DNA from 3 places in the Pseudoalteromonas sp. Angola-4 genome. Region 3 is predicted to be linked to each of the others. Evidence: predicted binding sites of a transcription regulator. Region 3 holds the regulator's gene; each other region holds the start of a gene.

Region 1 (5,413 bases), on a different contig from region 3:
CATTTTTGGCGTGAGACAAATAGCCATCATGGTGGCGAGCGATTTCATCGGCCATCAGCATTTTTACATTATGACCTTGAACTTCGTTTTCTCGCCAACCAAAAATTTTGCTGGCAGCTTCGTTAAAGCTCAAAATAATGCCGGTGTGATCTATAGTCACAATGCCATCAATAGCAGTGCCTAAAATAGCATTTAGTCGAGATTCATCCGCCGATTTTTCCTCAAGCAGTAAGCGGTATCTAACCATGCCATTTATAACTGCAATGACACAGGTTATAGCAACGGTCGCGGTAGCTACGGCAATAGCCACAAAAGCAAGCTCAGTGGTTGACTCTTGATAATCGGGTAAAAGCGGAGAGGTTGCAACAAAGCGGGTAGCAGCCATACCCATATAGTGCATACCTGCCACCGCTGAGCCTAAAATAACAGCGGTAATAGAGCGCGCTTGCAGTTGTGATAAATTAGGTAGCAAACGCGTTAAATGATAACGCGTAAAAAGTGCTATGAACGATAAACCAACAGCGACCACAATTGATAAAGCAAATATGATTGCATCGTAACGTAGTAACGGGGCCAGCTCCATTGCTGCCATGCCGCTGTAGTGCATTGTACCAATGCCTGAGCCTAGTAAAATAGAGCAAATAATAAGGTGTTTGTATGACCCTTGCGATTTTACTAAAATCGAAAAAGCGTACTGACATGCAATAAACGCCGGTAAAAAAGACAAAACGGTAATGATTGGGTCGTAGTGTATTTCTGTGCATAACGAAAAGGCCAACATACCTATAAAATGCATACTCCAAATACCGGCCGATAAAACAGTGGCACCGGTCACATTGGCTAAGCGTTTATAGCTTTCGAATTGCGTTTGCTTTGCTACATCAACCAACCAGATCGTAAAAAAGGCAGCAAAAATAGCGGTAATGACCGATAAACTAACCAGTATAGGGTTATATGCACCGTTGATAATGAGGCTCGGATCGTGGTCGGTTATAAAAAATGCAGACAGCATAGTGGCTCAAATTAGTATCTTTATTGAACTAGTTTAATAGATTTATTATATAAATAAACTGTTAATCTAATAATTTATATTATAAATTAGCGATGTTACTTTTTAGCATTAAAGTATTAACATGCGTAGCGTACTTTATTAATAAGACGAGATTTTGCGTAAATAAAAATAATAATAAACACTGAGCCCATTTATTTATCGCTAAATAACTGCATTGATTAAATAAGGCTTTATAATACGCTTTTATTTATATTTAGAGCATACACCTTGTTTGAGTATCAGCTAAAACGCAGTGCAAGGCGTAAAACAGTGGCAATAAAAGTTAGCCAAAAATTAGTTACTGTTTATGCGCCTACACACGTGCCAAAACTACAAATAGAACAATGGCTGTTTAGTAAAAATGAGTGGGTAACTGCGCAATTGCATAAACAACTTAACGCCATTGATACTCATCAACACCCGTTTAAAAACCAGCAAATAATGGTTTTTGCTAAGCCATATACTATTACTTTTGCAAAAGGGACACGCTCACATGTTCAGCAATCCGATAGCGTATTTACTATTTACACTTCTAATCGAGTAAAAAAACAGCCTGAAAAACGCAAGCAGCTACTTTGCCTTGCCCTTGAAGAAACGCTAACAAACTACATTGAAATGCGTTTAGCTTATTATAGCCAACAGATGTCAGAAGCATTACCGACTAAATTGACGATTGGAAGTTATAAACGTAAGTGGGGGAGTTGTAATTCTCGGCGAGAGCTAACCTTTAGCCTTAACCTTGTTGGGGCACCTCATCATATAATTGATTATGTTATTGTTCACGAATTGGCTCATTTAAAGCATTTAAACCACAGCAGCGCTTTTTGGAAGCGCGTAGCTAACTTTTATCCCGATTATAAATCTGCATCAGCATGGCTTAAAAACCACGGGGCAACATTACAGTGGGTATTTGATAATTAGTCTAAAAATGAAGTTTTAAATAGTAATGAAAAAGATATAGAAAAGGATACTGAAGATAAGAAGTGGTGGAGGGAGCTGGATTCGAACCAGCGAAGGCTGAGCCGTCAGATTTACAGTCTGATCCCTTTGGCCGCTCGGGAACCCCTCCACACTATTTTGTTACATTTGGCCCCACTTAACTTAGCGGTAAGAAAAGTGGTGGAGGGAGCTGGATTCGAACCAGCGAAGGCTGAGCCGTCAGATTTACAGTCTGATCCCTTTGGCCGCTCGGGAACCCCTCCAATGCAACGGCGCTGATAATAGCAAACTGCGTATTTAAGTAAAGAAAAAAGCTAAAGAAATTTGAAATAAAGCCGATAAATATCTATCAGTTATCATAATCGGCTAAAGACTATGCAAATCGATGATTTGTTAATCACAGAGAGTCAACTAAAGACCAGGCTAAATAAAAGTGTGCATGAAAATCGCAGAGGCGAATTTTCACTTTTATTAGCGATGCTATCGCACGATGCGCTGGATTTTAGTCAATTTCACTTGCCAAAAAGTGAAACGCATAGTGCTTATGTAGACGAAGAACAGTTAAGGGAGCGCTTTGGTGCTGGACCAAAGCAATTATTAGCTCCCGAAAAATTTGATATGACCATAGGGCAAGAGCACGCGTCGATGATTGTTCAACAAGGCGAGCAAGCAGGTATGAAAGCAATAAAATTAAGCCACTGCTTAAACCCTGAGCCACTAGCGATTAGAGATGACAAGTTACATATCCCTTTAACAGTAATCGATAATTGTGAACTATCAGTACGCAGACGCTTAAATGACACGCACACCGCGCTTGCAAGTCCACAAATGGACGCCGCAGCATTTTATGACGATTTAACTAATGAGGCTATACATAAGCCATTGCTTGTTGCTAACGCATAAAAATAATTTAACACTTGTGCGTTTTAAAAGCCTAAAACACCTTATATTTAATAACCGGTTATGCAATAAAATAGAACAATTCTTTTTTTGTTTAAAAAAAGCATCCACAAATTAAATGCAATTGCTATAATGGCTGCAAATGGTATGACTTGAGTGCCATTATCATTAAATCAAGGTAATTAGGAACGTAATGAAGAAAACATTCACGCTAAATCATGAGAAAATCAAATACCCTCGTATGGTTGATGCTGCAAAGCATGAAGTGAAAAAATATTTGAAAAGAGAGCGCAATAAAACGCTACCTGTTGAAGCTGATTACTGGGCGTTTGACTGTAAGTTTGGCACAAGTGCCGATGATGCCGAAGTTGTTCACGTAGCTGAAATTAACAACAAGATCAGCGAAATCGAAAAGCAGGCGCTTACTTCATTCTATGTTGAGATTTTAGCTAGACCTGCGCAGCGTGAATCGTTCGATCTAGATGATGATGAATAAACCAATAGCAATATTGTAGAAAATGGACCTAGATGGTCCATTTTTTGTTTATGGCAGTTATTAACATGTTTAGTGGTATAGAGTAGCGCTTAAATAAAAAGCTATTTTTATGCTAAGTGTTTAGCTTATTTTATACACTGTGACACTTTTTATATTTTTTACCGCTTGCACATGGGCAGGGGTCGTTTCTGGCAACTTTTATATCGGCGACCGGATTAATAATACCCTCTAAATAACGCCATTCACCGTCCTCTTTTATAAAGTCTGATTTCTCATCCAACTCACAATATAAGTTTTGGTAAAAATAATACGCGTTAAAGGCAACATAACCTCGCTCATCACTTTGCTGCGTATCGCGCACAACTAATTTTACAAAGCGACAGCTATTGGCAAAGTCAGCAATTTCATTTACTGGGTTTTGTGCTTGTTTTTCTTTGGCGTAAGTTTTAAATACATAAGATGCATTTTTTAATGCATAAGCACTAAAGCGCGAACGCATTAGTTGCTCAGGTGTTGCTGGGGTTTTTATATCAAGATGATAAGGCTGGCAACAGTCACCATAATTAAGCTGACTGTTGCATAAGCAAGCGCTAGTACTGGTTACACTCATAAAATACTAATTAACATAAATTAAAAATGTATTTTACCAAGCTTATTGAGTAAGTGATATTGCTGTAGTACTGGTTTTTTTAGTAAAGCAAAATAGCTTAGCGCTTCTTTTGTCTAAATTAAGCGATAAATTAACAAGCTGCTGTTCACTTACTATATCTGTCCAAGTAATAATGGCTGCAAAGTTACCATTATGAAGTGCTGAATTAAGCACATACTCTAAATTTACTAAATGCTTTTGTCTTATTACAAGCAGTTTGCTGGTATCTATAGAGCAGCTATCTAGTAAGGCTTTACTAGGCACATGGTCGGGCGCAATCAGTAAGGTCCACGCGTTAGAGCGATTGTATTGGTGCAACACTTTTAGCATTTCAAACGTAGCAGAAATTTCATCTTCTACTTTTATTAAGTTTACCGACTCACTTTCATTATGTTGTTGGTAGCTTTTAACGGTTCTTACGGTAATTGGCTGTAGCATAGGTCTCACTCACTGGGTTTATATACAGTACACGTATACAGTAGTTTATACAGTTGTTGTGTGCAAGCGTTTTTTTGTTATTTTTTATACAGTTAATGGTTTTAAAAAATAAATAATAAAAATAATACTTTAAAAACAGTGGGTTATAATTTAAGCCGTGTAAGTGAAAGCTGAGGGTGTTTGCAGTACTGTATAAAGTGTAGCAGCGTTATACAGTACTTAAGGGATGGCTATACAGTTATTTTAGTGTGTTTTACAGTGCTTAGCTGTTAGCTATACAGTAGTTAGTCATTTTTTGGGATTAAGTGGGCAAACTGAATTTGGTGGATTTGCTCATACAAACTGGCTGCATAGCACTGAGCGTCTTTAAGACGTTTGGTGTCGATATATTTTCTTAAATCATCTAAAGCAGCGGTTGCCGGTTCATAGCCTTGGCTGCTGGCTAAACTTAACCATGCTGCTGCGTGAAATACGCTTTTTGGTACGCCTTGGCCTTTGACAAAAAATAACCCTAAATAAAACTGGGCGCGATGATTTCCGGCCATTGCGGCAAGGCGCATCCACTTAGCTGCCAACGGTGCTTGGTTATGCTTTAAATAATACAGTGCTTTGTTAAGTGTTGTTTGCTCACTTATATCACTATTGTTTTCAGCGCTGTGGTTTGTAGGCTGTGTTACAAAATCTAAAATATTGTTTAATTGCTGCTCTAAGTCTTGTCCGCTAGGCTGAGTCTTATTCATATATTTTCTTTTTTATAGTTTCTACGTCAACAGTTTAGTATATCGCAAGGTAAAATGTCCTGTTTATACTTAATTTTATGGTAAAATCACGTCACTTTTTACTATCACAAGTCTATTATGCTCGAAGCTCTATTTAAACTCCGCGAAAATAACTCCAATGTGCGACGCGAAAGCATTGCTGGAATCACTACTTTCATTAC
Region 2 (5,413 bases), on a different contig from region 3:
CATTGCCAGCATGCCAATTATTTCAGCTGAGCGTGCAATGCAAGATAAACAAAACAAATATTCAAAACTAGGTGCGCTAACTGGTGTGCCTACCTTTATTGTAAACGATAAATATAAAATAAACATTAACACCATTAATAACCAGCAAGAACTGAATGAGTTAGTTGCTTTTTTACTAACACTTTAATCTCGGAGAACAATAACAATGATCAAATTAGTTAAAGCAGGTTTACTTGCATTACTACTGCCTATGGCTGCGAGCAGTGTAGCCGCCACTTATGAAGAAGGCGTACATTACGATGTAGTTGCTGAGCGCGCGACTAAAAAGCCAGAAGTAAAAGAGTTTTTCTCATTTTATTGCCCTGCTTGTAATAACATGGAAGCGTTAATTGGTGAGTTTAAGCCAAAGCTAGACAAAGACGTTAAATTTAAAAAGAGCCATGTTGATTTTGTCGGTGTTCGCGATCCAGAAAACCAACAAATGATGAGCCAAGCGCTGGCCACTGCGGAAGTACTTCCACAAAAAGATAAAATTGTTGCGGCTATTTTTAATCACATTCACACTAAGCGCGCTAAATTTAACGAGCTTGCAGATGTAAAAGATGTATTTGTAGCGCAGGGTGTTGATGGCGATAAGTTTGATAAACTATACAAAAGTTTCTCGGTACGTACATTAAGCTCTAAAATGAAGCGTGACCAAAATTACTTTAAAGAAAAAGGCGCGCTACGTGGCGTACCAACCTTTATTGTAAATGGTAAATACAAATTAAACCTAGGCCGTGAGTCCGGTATTACCGCGCCAGAAGATATTAGTAAATTAATTAACTATTTAGCGAACAAGTAAGATTTGCTAAAACAAAAAAGCTCCGTAAGGAGCTTTTTTTGTTTATAGGGATATAGCAATGGAAAAAGTATTAATATCGAGTTGTTTATTTGGCTTACCTGTTCGATACGATGGTAAAAGCCAAGCATTATCGCACCCGCAAATTAATGTATGGCGTAAAGAAAATAGGTTAGTTATGTTTTGTCCTGAGGTGGCTGGTGGATTGCCAACACCTAGAGCATCAGCAGAGATAAAACAAGGGAGAGTCGTAACGAGCACTTATGAGGATGTAACTAAAGAATTTAAATCAGGTGCAGCTAAAGCCCTAGACTTATGTAATGAGCATGCAATTCGTTTTGCTTTACTTAAAGAGTCGAGCCCTTCGTGTGGTAGAAATACAATTTACGATGGTAGCCATAGTGGGGTAAAAGTACAGGGCATGGGTATGACTGCTAAGTTGCTGATGGAGCATCAAATTGAAGTGTTTAGTGAAAATCAAATACCAGCACTTATAAAGGTGCTGGCATTATAATATTAACTCACTATTTTCTTTGTAAGAAAACACCCGATTCTATGTGGTGCGTATAAGGGAACTGATCAAATATCGCAAAGCGCTTAACATTATGAGTACGGGTTAAATGATCTAAATCGCGCTCAAGCGTTTCTGGGTTGCACGATATATAAATAATGTTCTCGTAGTTGGCTACTAAGTCACAGGTAAGGGTATCCATACCTGCGCGTGGAGGGTCGACTAAAATAGTTTGGCAATCGTAACTTTTTAAATCTATCCCCTCTAAACGCGAAAAGGTACGTTCACCATTCATTGCCTGGGTAAACTCTTCACTCGACATACGAATTATATCTAAGTTATCTACCTTATTTTTAGCAATGTTGTATTGCGCTGAATGCACAGAAGACTTAGATATTTCAGTAGCCAATACGCGATTAAACGAATCCGCCAATGCAATAGAGAAATTACCATTACCACAGTAAAGTTCCAGCAGGTCATTACTCAGTGGTTTACATAAGTCTTGTGCCCACTCCAGCATTTTTATATTCACTTTAGCATTAGGTTGCGTAAAGCTATTTTCTACTTGTTGATAAATAAGCTCCTGGCCGTTTACGGTTAAACGCTCAGTAACAAAATCATTGCCTAGTACTTCTTTTTGTTTGCGAGCACGACCGATAAAGTCAATGTTGTATTTGCTGCTCAGTTTTTCTTTCAGGGCTTTTATTTCAGTTAGCCACTGATCATCGAGTGGTTTGTGATAAAGCAAGCTTACTAAAATCTCGCCACTTAATGACGATAAATAATCGATTTGAAACAGCTTACGGCGTAATACTTCACACGACTTTAAATTATCAATCATCACCTGCATAACTTCACCAACTAATGGCGCGGCAGGGTCAAAGGTGTCGACGCGAATTTTTTCTTTCGTGGCCTGATCAAACATAATATGAAATAGATCATCCCCATCGTGCCATACTCTAAATTCAGCACGTTGGCGGTAGTTAATTGGCTCTGAGCTAAACACCTCTAACGCTTGCACACCAAATCGCTTAAATTGCGACGTAATACGCTGCTCTTTTTCATTTAGCTGCGTATCGTACTGTGTGGTATCTATTTTAATCACTGCCATTAATGCTACTACCTTATCTATGAGATCTATTTATCGGCGCTATTGTAGGGAGCGAGCAGTATTTGTCTAGTTTTGCTGATAATAAAGTTGCTGTTTTTTTAAACATGCACTTTAGTTTTGTCACTATTAGCCGATAATAAGCTAAGTACGTAACGGAGGTGGATCATGAAAATCGGTAATTATGGCTATACGCCAAACAACAACGTAAACAAATTCAATAATAAAGAGGCGCTACAGCAGCCAACAATCCAATCTCCGCAAGAAAGTTCATTACAGCGAGGCAGAGAACTTGCTGCAAAAGTGCTTGGCGACAAAATGGCAGAGCAACTAGGTTTACCTGTTGAGCAAAAACAAGCCGATAAACCTTTATTCGATTTTGATGAAATAGTAAAAAATGTACTCGACTTTGTATCTGGTGCAGTTAATAAAGCCAAAGCCAATGGTGCCGATGACGATAAATTAAAAAATATGTTAGATGATGCGCGCACAGGTGTTCAAACCGGTATAGACGAAGCGGTTGATGAGCTAAAAGGCACCGGTGTATTTAACGAAGAAATGCAAGAGGGCATCGACAAGTCAAAAGAAGGCATTTTTGAGGGGCTTGATGAGTTTGAGCAAACCCTATTTAACCCACAAGCGGCCAGTGTTAGCGTAAGCCAAGCACAATATGTAAGTATGAGCAGCAATGCCGAGTATAAGTTTACAACGGCCGAAGGTGATGAAGTCAGTATTAGCTTTGCTGATGCATATGAGTCTCAAACAGCGAGCGGGTATCAACAAAGCAATAACAGCGAATCGTTTGCCAGCTCATCGTCGCAATCTCGAGAGCTGTCATTTTCAATGTCAGTTAATGGTGATTTAAACGAACAAGAGCAAGATGCTATTAATGCCATGATGGAAGAGCTACAAGGTGTAAGTAAAACATTCTTTAGTGGTGATTTGGATGAAGCATTTGAGAAAGCACAAGAGCTGAGCTTAGGCAGTGAGCAACTCGTTGCATTTTCAATGGATCTTCGCCAAACAAAAACAGTCGCTACCGTTAAAAGTTATGAGCAATATCAGCCAAACCCAACAAAAGAGGTAGCCGATGCGATCGCACCTTTTAATGACGATCTAAAAAATGCATTTGATAAAGCATCGCAACTAGGCCTACAAGATCAGCTTGCCGGTATTATAGAGTGGCTAAACCAAGATCAAGCAGCGGTCGATCAGCTAGTTGATTACACACAGGCAATGTTTGAAAACCTAAACCAATTAAATTCAGCGGGCGATGCACTCGACGCGCTAAAGTCTGAGCAAAGCTAAACTACTTTCTTTTATAAATACCTCATGGCAAACTGCCGTTCTTAATAAACAGTAGGAACCAAAGTTTGTCAGCCCACATAATGGTATTTGATTCAGGTATAGGTGGCACCACCGTGCTTGAGCATATTCAAAAGCGTATTCCAGATGCACAGTACAGCTACTTTATGGATAATGCGTTACTCCCTTATGGCGCGCAAACCCAGCAAACTATTATAGGGCGTTTATGCTCACTCATTTATTTTATTGAGCAAAACGCGCTTAATGTCGACCTTATTGTTATAGCCTGCAATACAGCCTCTACATCAGCCTTGAGTGAAGTACGCAAAATTACATCAATACCTATTGTAGGCGTAGTGCCCGCAATAAAGCCTGCTGCTGAAGTAACTCGCACAAAGCACATCGGCTTATTGGCAACCCCCGCCACAGTTGCAAGCCCCTATACTCATACATTAATAAAAGAGCATGCCAGCAACGTAACAGTGAGTTTATATAGCAGTGTTGAGCTGGTGGCATTGGCAGAGCAGTTATTTTTCACTCAGCAGCTAGATACACTCAAACTGCATAAAGAGCTTACGCGTTTGCGCATTAACTCAGATATAGATGTACTTGTACTAGGTTGCACACATTTCCCAATTCTTAGCGATGCTATACAAGCGTACTTTAATAACGCAGTGCAATTACTCGATTCAGGCGCGGCCATTGCTAGCAGGGTAAACTACCTACTAGAGCAGCATAACTTTGGAAATAAATTTACAGACAAAAAAAAGCCGCTGCAATATTATGCAACGGCTGATGTTTTGAGTAATAAGCTAGCTATAAAGCACGTTACACTGATTGATCCGTCTCAGTGCGTAAAGAGCTAGAATCATCTTCTTGTTTTTGTTTTGCCTCACGTACTTTTAAAGTACGCTGTTGAAACTCACTATCGTTTAACTTAGCAATTGCATTGTCTGCATCTGCCTGTGCCATTTCAACAAAACCAAAGCCACGACGTTTGCCAGTATTTTTATCCTTTAATAGGCGCACGTTGAAAACTTTACCTTGTTCTTCAAACAAAGCGCGAACAACACCTTCATTTGCACGATAAGGAAGATTACCAACATAAAGTGTTTTTGTTTTAACTTCAGCTTCTTCACCACCTTCCGATGATATTGCAGCAATAGCAATCCCACCAATTAATAAACCAGCACCAAATAGCAATGCTGGGCTTAAAGCTAAGCTGCCTAAAGCAAACTCAACAATAACAAAACCAACTACAGCAAGAATAACAGAGAAGATAAAAGATTTTTGATCGGGTAATTTCATTTTAGATCTACCAATAAACAGGAAATAAACATTAATTTAACATTGTGAACTTGCTATCTTAACGTCTTAAACGAACATAGCAATGAAATTTATATTAAATAATAAAAATCAGTATAAAAAAGCATCATCTTAGCCAGTGATTTAGCTAGTTTTATGCTGTTTTGCTCTATTTTTGTTCGAACAGTAAAAAGATCTAAAAAAAGGGTTGATCTGTTTTCGGATCTCCCTATAATGCGACCCCACTGAGACGGGGAACGCCAACGCATAGCGAGGCAGAGCTGCTCACAGAGTTAAGTAAAACTTTGGTTTTAAATCTTCTAAAAAGAAAGTTTAAAATTAA
Region 3 (5,413 bases):
AATTAACAGTTCTAACCCCTTGGCGTAAGAGATCAAATACGTTTTCAGCACCATGACAGGCATCAACAAGCTCAGTCATAGCTAAAAAGCCTGCCCCTCCTTTTACGGTATGAAAGCCCCTAAAAATAGCATTTAGTAACTCAGTATCTTCTGGGTTATTTTCTAGCTCAACTAACTGTTCAGATAAAAGCTCTAGGATTTCTCCAGCCTCTACAAGAAAGTCTTGTAAAATATCTTCATCGACTTCAAAGCTCATGCAGTTACTCTCCTCTTAGAAGCCCAAACTTGATAATAGGTCATCGACCTCGTCTTGGTCAGATACAACATCATTTCGCGACTCTTTATCAATAATAGGGCCTTCAGGACCTGCTAATGTTTGTGCGGCAACCAGTTCTTCTGTTTCTTGTTGTTCTTTACTTTCAGCAATGCTGTCATCTTGTGCAGCAAATGCTGTTAAAAGGTGGATTAAACTTTCTTCTACTTCTCTGACTAATTCAATTACACGGCGGATAACCTGGCCGGTTAAATCTTGAAAATCCTGCGCCATTAGTACATTAGTCATTAAAGTTTGCAACTCATCGGTTTTATGATGAGAGCTGTTCATAAACTTGTCGATGCTGTGGCATAAGGTTTTAAACTCGCCCAGCTCTATTTCGCGGTTCATAAGCCTATCCCAAGTAGGCTTAATATGTGCAATTTCATCTGCTAGCTGCTGCGCAATAGGGAGGCTTGCTTCGACCGCATCCATTGTCTTATTAGCTGCATTTTCTGTCATTTCCATGACATAGTTTAAGCGCTTTTTCGCATCCGGTATTGCATCAGTGGTTAAATCGGTTAAACGCGTATCAAGTTCAAAGCTTTTAAGGGCTTCGTGTAATTGGCGTGTTAACTTACCTACTTCAGCAAAAAGCTGCGATTGCTCTTGAGAGGCAGTATCTAAAATTAATTGATCTGCTTTATCTTGCTCACCGTTTTCTAAAAAAACGACGAGCTGACGAGCTTGTTCTAAAGTAATTTGAGGCGCAGCTGGTGCTGACATAAGCCTCTCCTCTCATTAACCTAAGCGTTCAAACACTTTTTCTAATTTAGTTTTCAAAGTACCAGCAGTAAATGGCTTAACAATATAGCCATTAACACCTGCTTGCGCTGCCGCTATTATTTGTTCTTTTTTAGCTTCTGCCGTCACCATTAAAACCGGAATATGTTTTAATTTTTCGTCAGCTCTAATGGCTCTTAGCAAGTCAATACCCTGCATGCCTGGCATGTTCCAATCGGTTACAACAAAGTCAAAAACCTGATTTTGCAACATAGGTAATGCTGTAGAACCATCGTCAGCTTCTTGAACATTCGTGAACCCTAGGTCACGCAACAGATTTTTTATAATACGTCTCATTGTAGAGAAATCATCAACAACAAGAATTTTCATGTTTTTATCCAAAACATCCTCCGGTGAGGTCTTAACCTATAATTTACTTACTACTAGTTTATCCAGTCATTGATTTTTGCTTTGAGCTTAATCATCGCCTGACCATGTATCTGACTTACACGCGATTCACTTACATCGAGTATATGCCCAATTTCTTTTAAATTCATTTCATCGTTGTAATACAAAGAAAGCACCATTGCATCTCGCTCTGGTAAAGACTTTATTGCCTCTAACAATGAATTATTAAACCGTTCATTTTTAACATTATTAAATGGTTTGTCTAGCGCTAAATCTTGGCCTGCTGGGCTAATAACATCTTCATCTACCCCTAGGTCTTCTATACCAAGCACTTTACTGGAATTAACATCATTTAAAATATGATGGTATTCTTCTAGCGAAATATCAAGTTTTTCAGCTACTTCAGTATCTTTTGGTTCTCTATTTAAGTTATTTTCTAATTCTGTGATAGTTTCGGCTACTAATCGGCTTTTACGGTGCACCGAACGTGGTGCCCAATCCCCTCTGCGCATTTCATCAAGCATAGCGCCGCGGATACGAATACCAGCAAACGTTTCAAAGCTTGCCCCTTTACTGGCGTCAAAGTTTTTTGAGGCCTCGATAAGGCCAATCATTCCCGATTGGATTAAGTCATCAAGCTGAACGCTAGGAGGAAGACGAGCTATTAAATGGCACGCCACTTTTTTGACAAGCGACGCGTGTTTTTCAACAATCACATTTAAATTTTGTGTTGATTGATATCCCATAGCTCTTTTCACCGATGTTGTCATAATCAGCCGTTTACTAGCTTCTCAATGAAAAACTCTAAATGTCCTGAAGGTTGATTAGGTATAGGCCATTTTACTGCTTTTGTCGCTAATGTTTTAAACGCGACTGCTGCTGGTGAATTAGGGAAAAGATCGACAATTACTTTTTGTTTACGCGTAGATTTACGCATATTTTCATCATATGGAATAGTCGCAACAAGCTCCATAGACACATCTAAAAAGCGGTCTGTTACTTTAGAGAGCTTTGCAAAAAGCTCTTGGCCCTCGCGCATACTGCGCACCATGTTTGCAACAATTTTAAATTTATAAACGCCATGCTCGCGGCTAAGTACTTTAATAAGTGCGTAGGCATCAGTAATAGAGGTCGGCTCATCACACACCACCACCATGACATCTTGCGCTGCACGAGAAAAACTCAGCACCATGTCAGAAATACCAGCGGCGGTATCTACAATTAAAATATCAAATTCGGTATTAAGCTCACTAAAGGCACGAATTAACCCAGCATGCTCAGATGGGGTTAGCTCCACCATACTTTGCGAGCCTGATGTAGCAGGCACGATTTTAATACCGCCTGGGCCTTCAACTAAAATCTCGTCAAGTTCGCACTCACCTGAAAGGACATGAGATAAGTTTTTTTCAACACGTAGTCCTAGCATTACATCACAATTAGCTAGGCCTAAATCGGCATCTAATACTAATACACGATTACCCTGCTGCCCTAAAGCAATAGCAGTATTTAAAGAGACGTTGGTTTTACCCACCCCACCTTTACCGCCAGTGACAGCGATAACTTTTACGCCGTTGTTGTTGTTTTGACTCATTTTGCGCAGGCCGCTTGCTTGATCTAATACTGTGTTAATCATACATCCCTACTGTGCTTGGCGCCACTGCTTGGTGCCTTGAATGTTGTGCTTTTGCTCTTTTTAAATACAATTGCTCAGCTTTTTTTACTAGTTTTTCAGCATTTGCAACGCGAATATCTTCTGGTACACGCTGACCATTAGTAAGATACCCTATTGGAAGGCGATTTTGAATCGCTATACTAATAATCTCACCTAAACTTAATGATTCATCTAACTTAGTGAAAATACAACCGCTTAGCTGAACCTTTTTAAAATGTCTTACGGTTTCTTGCAGTACATTTATTTGTGCTGTGGCACTTAATACTAAATAACTACGTATATCTACTCGCTGGTTGCGCATTAACGTATTTAATTGCTCTGTAAGGCGTAAATCACGTTGGCTCATACCCGCTGTATCAATTAATACTAGACGCTTATTGCGTAAATGATATAAAACTTCAGCTAATTCATTGGCATCTTTTACTTGTTTAACACCACAACCAATAATACGACCATATGTTGCAAGCTGCTCATAAGCACCAATTCTGTATGTATCAGTGGTGATTAGGGCAACTTTGTCGGCGCCATACTTTTGTGCGCCTAATGCGGCAAGTTTAGCTACTGTGGTTGTTTTACCTACACCTGTAGGCCCAACAAGGGCGTACACACCCCCTTGGCGAAGAATTTCGTTGTTGGTGGTTTGCATTTGATCTTCAACCATTTGCAATAATGCTTTCCAACCTTGCTGACGCGATACGTCATCTGGGATAAAACACGCCATTTGCTCTGCAACGTCTTTATCTATTCCCATGCCAACTAAACGGTCAATCATGCATGCACGTGTAGGGTCGCGACGAGCCATATCTTGCTGCATTAAACCCGATACTTGGTGTTCTAGTAACTGGCGAATTGCGTTCATTTCATCACGCATCGCGCTCATTTGGGCGCTTTCGTTGTTATTAGCTTGAGGACGCGGAGCCACAGGCGCATCTAAATCGTCAAAGTCTTGATCTAAGTCATCAAAGCCTAGGCTGTCTGCTTGGGTTTGCATGCGTTTTGGCGCTTCATTTTCGCGTGCAAACATATTTGTCGTACGTGGCTGTGCTGGCTCTTGGTAATGCTCAGACGTATCAATACCTGATTGCGAAAACATAGAGGCTAGCTCAGGAGAGCGAGGGCGTGGCGACTGACGCTCTAATAAAGCTTGTAAGCTATCAGCTACTTTTGCTTGTGGCTCAGGTTGCGCACGCTTAGGCTCTGGCTTTACAAAGTTATGAGTAGGCTGTTGCACGGCTCTTTGCGGAGCAGGCGCTGCCTGTTGTTGCGCTGCGGCTTTAGGGGCTGCTTTGTCGTAATCTACTGCGGCAACAATTTCTACACCATTAGCGAGTTTTTTGTTCGACATAATAACGGCATCAACACCTAGCTCATCTTTAACTTCTTTCAGTGCGGTGCGCATATCTTTGGCAAAAAAACGTTTAATCTTCATGGTTCAACCCCTGTTAAAATCTTTATTGTTGGCCTACTGAGCTGACAATCTTGATCTGTCTTTCATCTGGTACCTCTTGATAAGACATCACCCTTAAACCCGGTATGGTGTACTTAACAAAGCGAGATAACACAGTGCGTAACATTCCTGACGTTAGCAATATTGAAGGTTCTCCGGCCATTTCTTGATTCTGATGCGCTTCGTTTAATGATGTTTGAAGTCGCTCAGCAAGGCTTGGTTCTATTCCGGCACCTTCGTCGCCTGCATTTTGTAATGACTGATGCAACATCTGTTCCAACTCAGGCGCCAAGGTTATGACAGGGATTTCTGATGACATTCCCACAGCGTCTTGAACTATTAAACGGCGCAGCGAAATACGCACTGCAGCTGTTAAAACATCGGCATCTTGGCTACGTGGGCCGTACTCTACAAGGGTTTGAACAATAGAGCGCATATCACGAATAGCCACACCTTCGTTTAATAAATTTTGCAGTACTTTTACAACGGTTGTCAGTGGTAGTACTTCTGGCACTAACCCTTCTACTAAACGTGGATGGCTTTTTGCTAACATATCAAGCAGGTTTTGAACCTCCTCATGCCCTAGCAATAATGCGGCACTGTTAGTTAATAACTGGCTAATGTGGGTGGCGACCACAGTGGCTGAATCAACCACGGTGTAACCTAGTGACTGTGCTTCGTCTTTTTGATCAGGCTTTATCCACACCGCATCTAAGCCAAATGCAGGGTCTTTGGTTTCAACCCCTTTAATAGGGCCAAATACTTGCCCTGGGTTGATGGCCAGTTCATCGCCATGTTTGAGCTCGCCTTCACCACTTGAAACACCCATCATGGTAATACGGTACGCATT

What was found. Region 3 encodes FliA, which starts transcription of late flagellar genes. Its sites were predicted from a motif close to CTAAAGNTNNNNNNNNNNNNGCCGATA; they were not measured.
Region 1: PSH48_RS04425 (VC2046/SO_2500 family protein) is a predicted target of FliA. The motif match lies at 2,305-2,331, and genes of this name have one in related genera.
Region 2: PSH48_RS20330 (DUF5610 domain-containing protein) is a predicted target of FliA. The motif match lies at 2,573-2,599, and genes of this name have one in related genera.

The regions. Positions count from the first base shown of each region.
Region 1 is NZ_JAQREK010000002.1:442,736-448,148, reverse strand. Features, by position in the region: gene PSH48_RS04445 (MHYT domain-containing protein) at 1-1,012, opposite strand, end outside; gene PSH48_RS04440 (M48 family metallopeptidase) at 1,322-1,972, shown strand; tRNA gene PSH48_RS04435 (tRNA-Tyr) at 2,036-2,120, opposite strand; tRNA gene PSH48_RS04430 (tRNA-Tyr) at 2,169-2,253, opposite strand; gene PSH48_RS04425 (VC2046/SO_2500 family protein) at 2,366-2,893, shown strand; gene PSH48_RS04420 (DUF6172 family protein) at 3,084-3,386, shown strand; gene PSH48_RS04415 (YchJ family protein) at 3,517-3,996, opposite strand; gene PSH48_RS04410 (SulA-like leucine-rich domain-containing protein) at 4,039-4,473, opposite strand; gene PSH48_RS04405 (tetratricopeptide repeat protein) at 4,758-5,213, opposite strand; gene PSH48_RS04400 (NCS2 family permease) at 5,331-5,413, shown strand, end outside.
Region 2 is NZ_JAQREK010000032.1:21,235-26,647, forward strand. Features, by position in the region: gene PSH48_RS20310 (thiol:disulfide interchange protein DsbA/DsbL) at 1-187, shown strand, start outside; gene PSH48_RS20315 (thiol:disulfide interchange protein DsbA/DsbL) at 206-844, shown strand; gene PSH48_RS20320 (DUF523 domain-containing protein) at 903-1,355, shown strand; gene trmA (tRNA (uridine(54)-C5)-methyltransferase TrmA) at 1,366-2,463, opposite strand; gene PSH48_RS20330 (DUF5610 domain-containing protein) at 2,629-3,768, shown strand; gene murI (glutamate racemase) at 3,834-4,631, shown strand; gene PSH48_RS20340 (RNA recognition motif domain-containing protein) at 4,594-5,073, opposite strand.
Region 3 is NZ_JAQREK010000013.1:71,145-76,557, forward strand. Features, by position in the region: gene PSH48_RS14725 (chemotaxis protein CheA) at 1-256, opposite strand, end outside; gene PSH48_RS14730 (protein phosphatase CheZ) at 272-1,039, opposite strand; gene cheY (chemotaxis response regulator CheY) at 1,055-1,438, opposite strand; gene PSH48_RS14740 (RNA polymerase sigma factor FliA) at 1,480-2,190, opposite strand; gene PSH48_RS14745 (MinD/ParA family ATP-binding protein) at 2,217-3,077, opposite strand; gene flhF (flagellar biosynthesis protein FlhF) at 3,070-4,545, opposite strand; gene flhA (flagellar biosynthesis protein FlhA) at 4,568-5,413, opposite strand, start outside.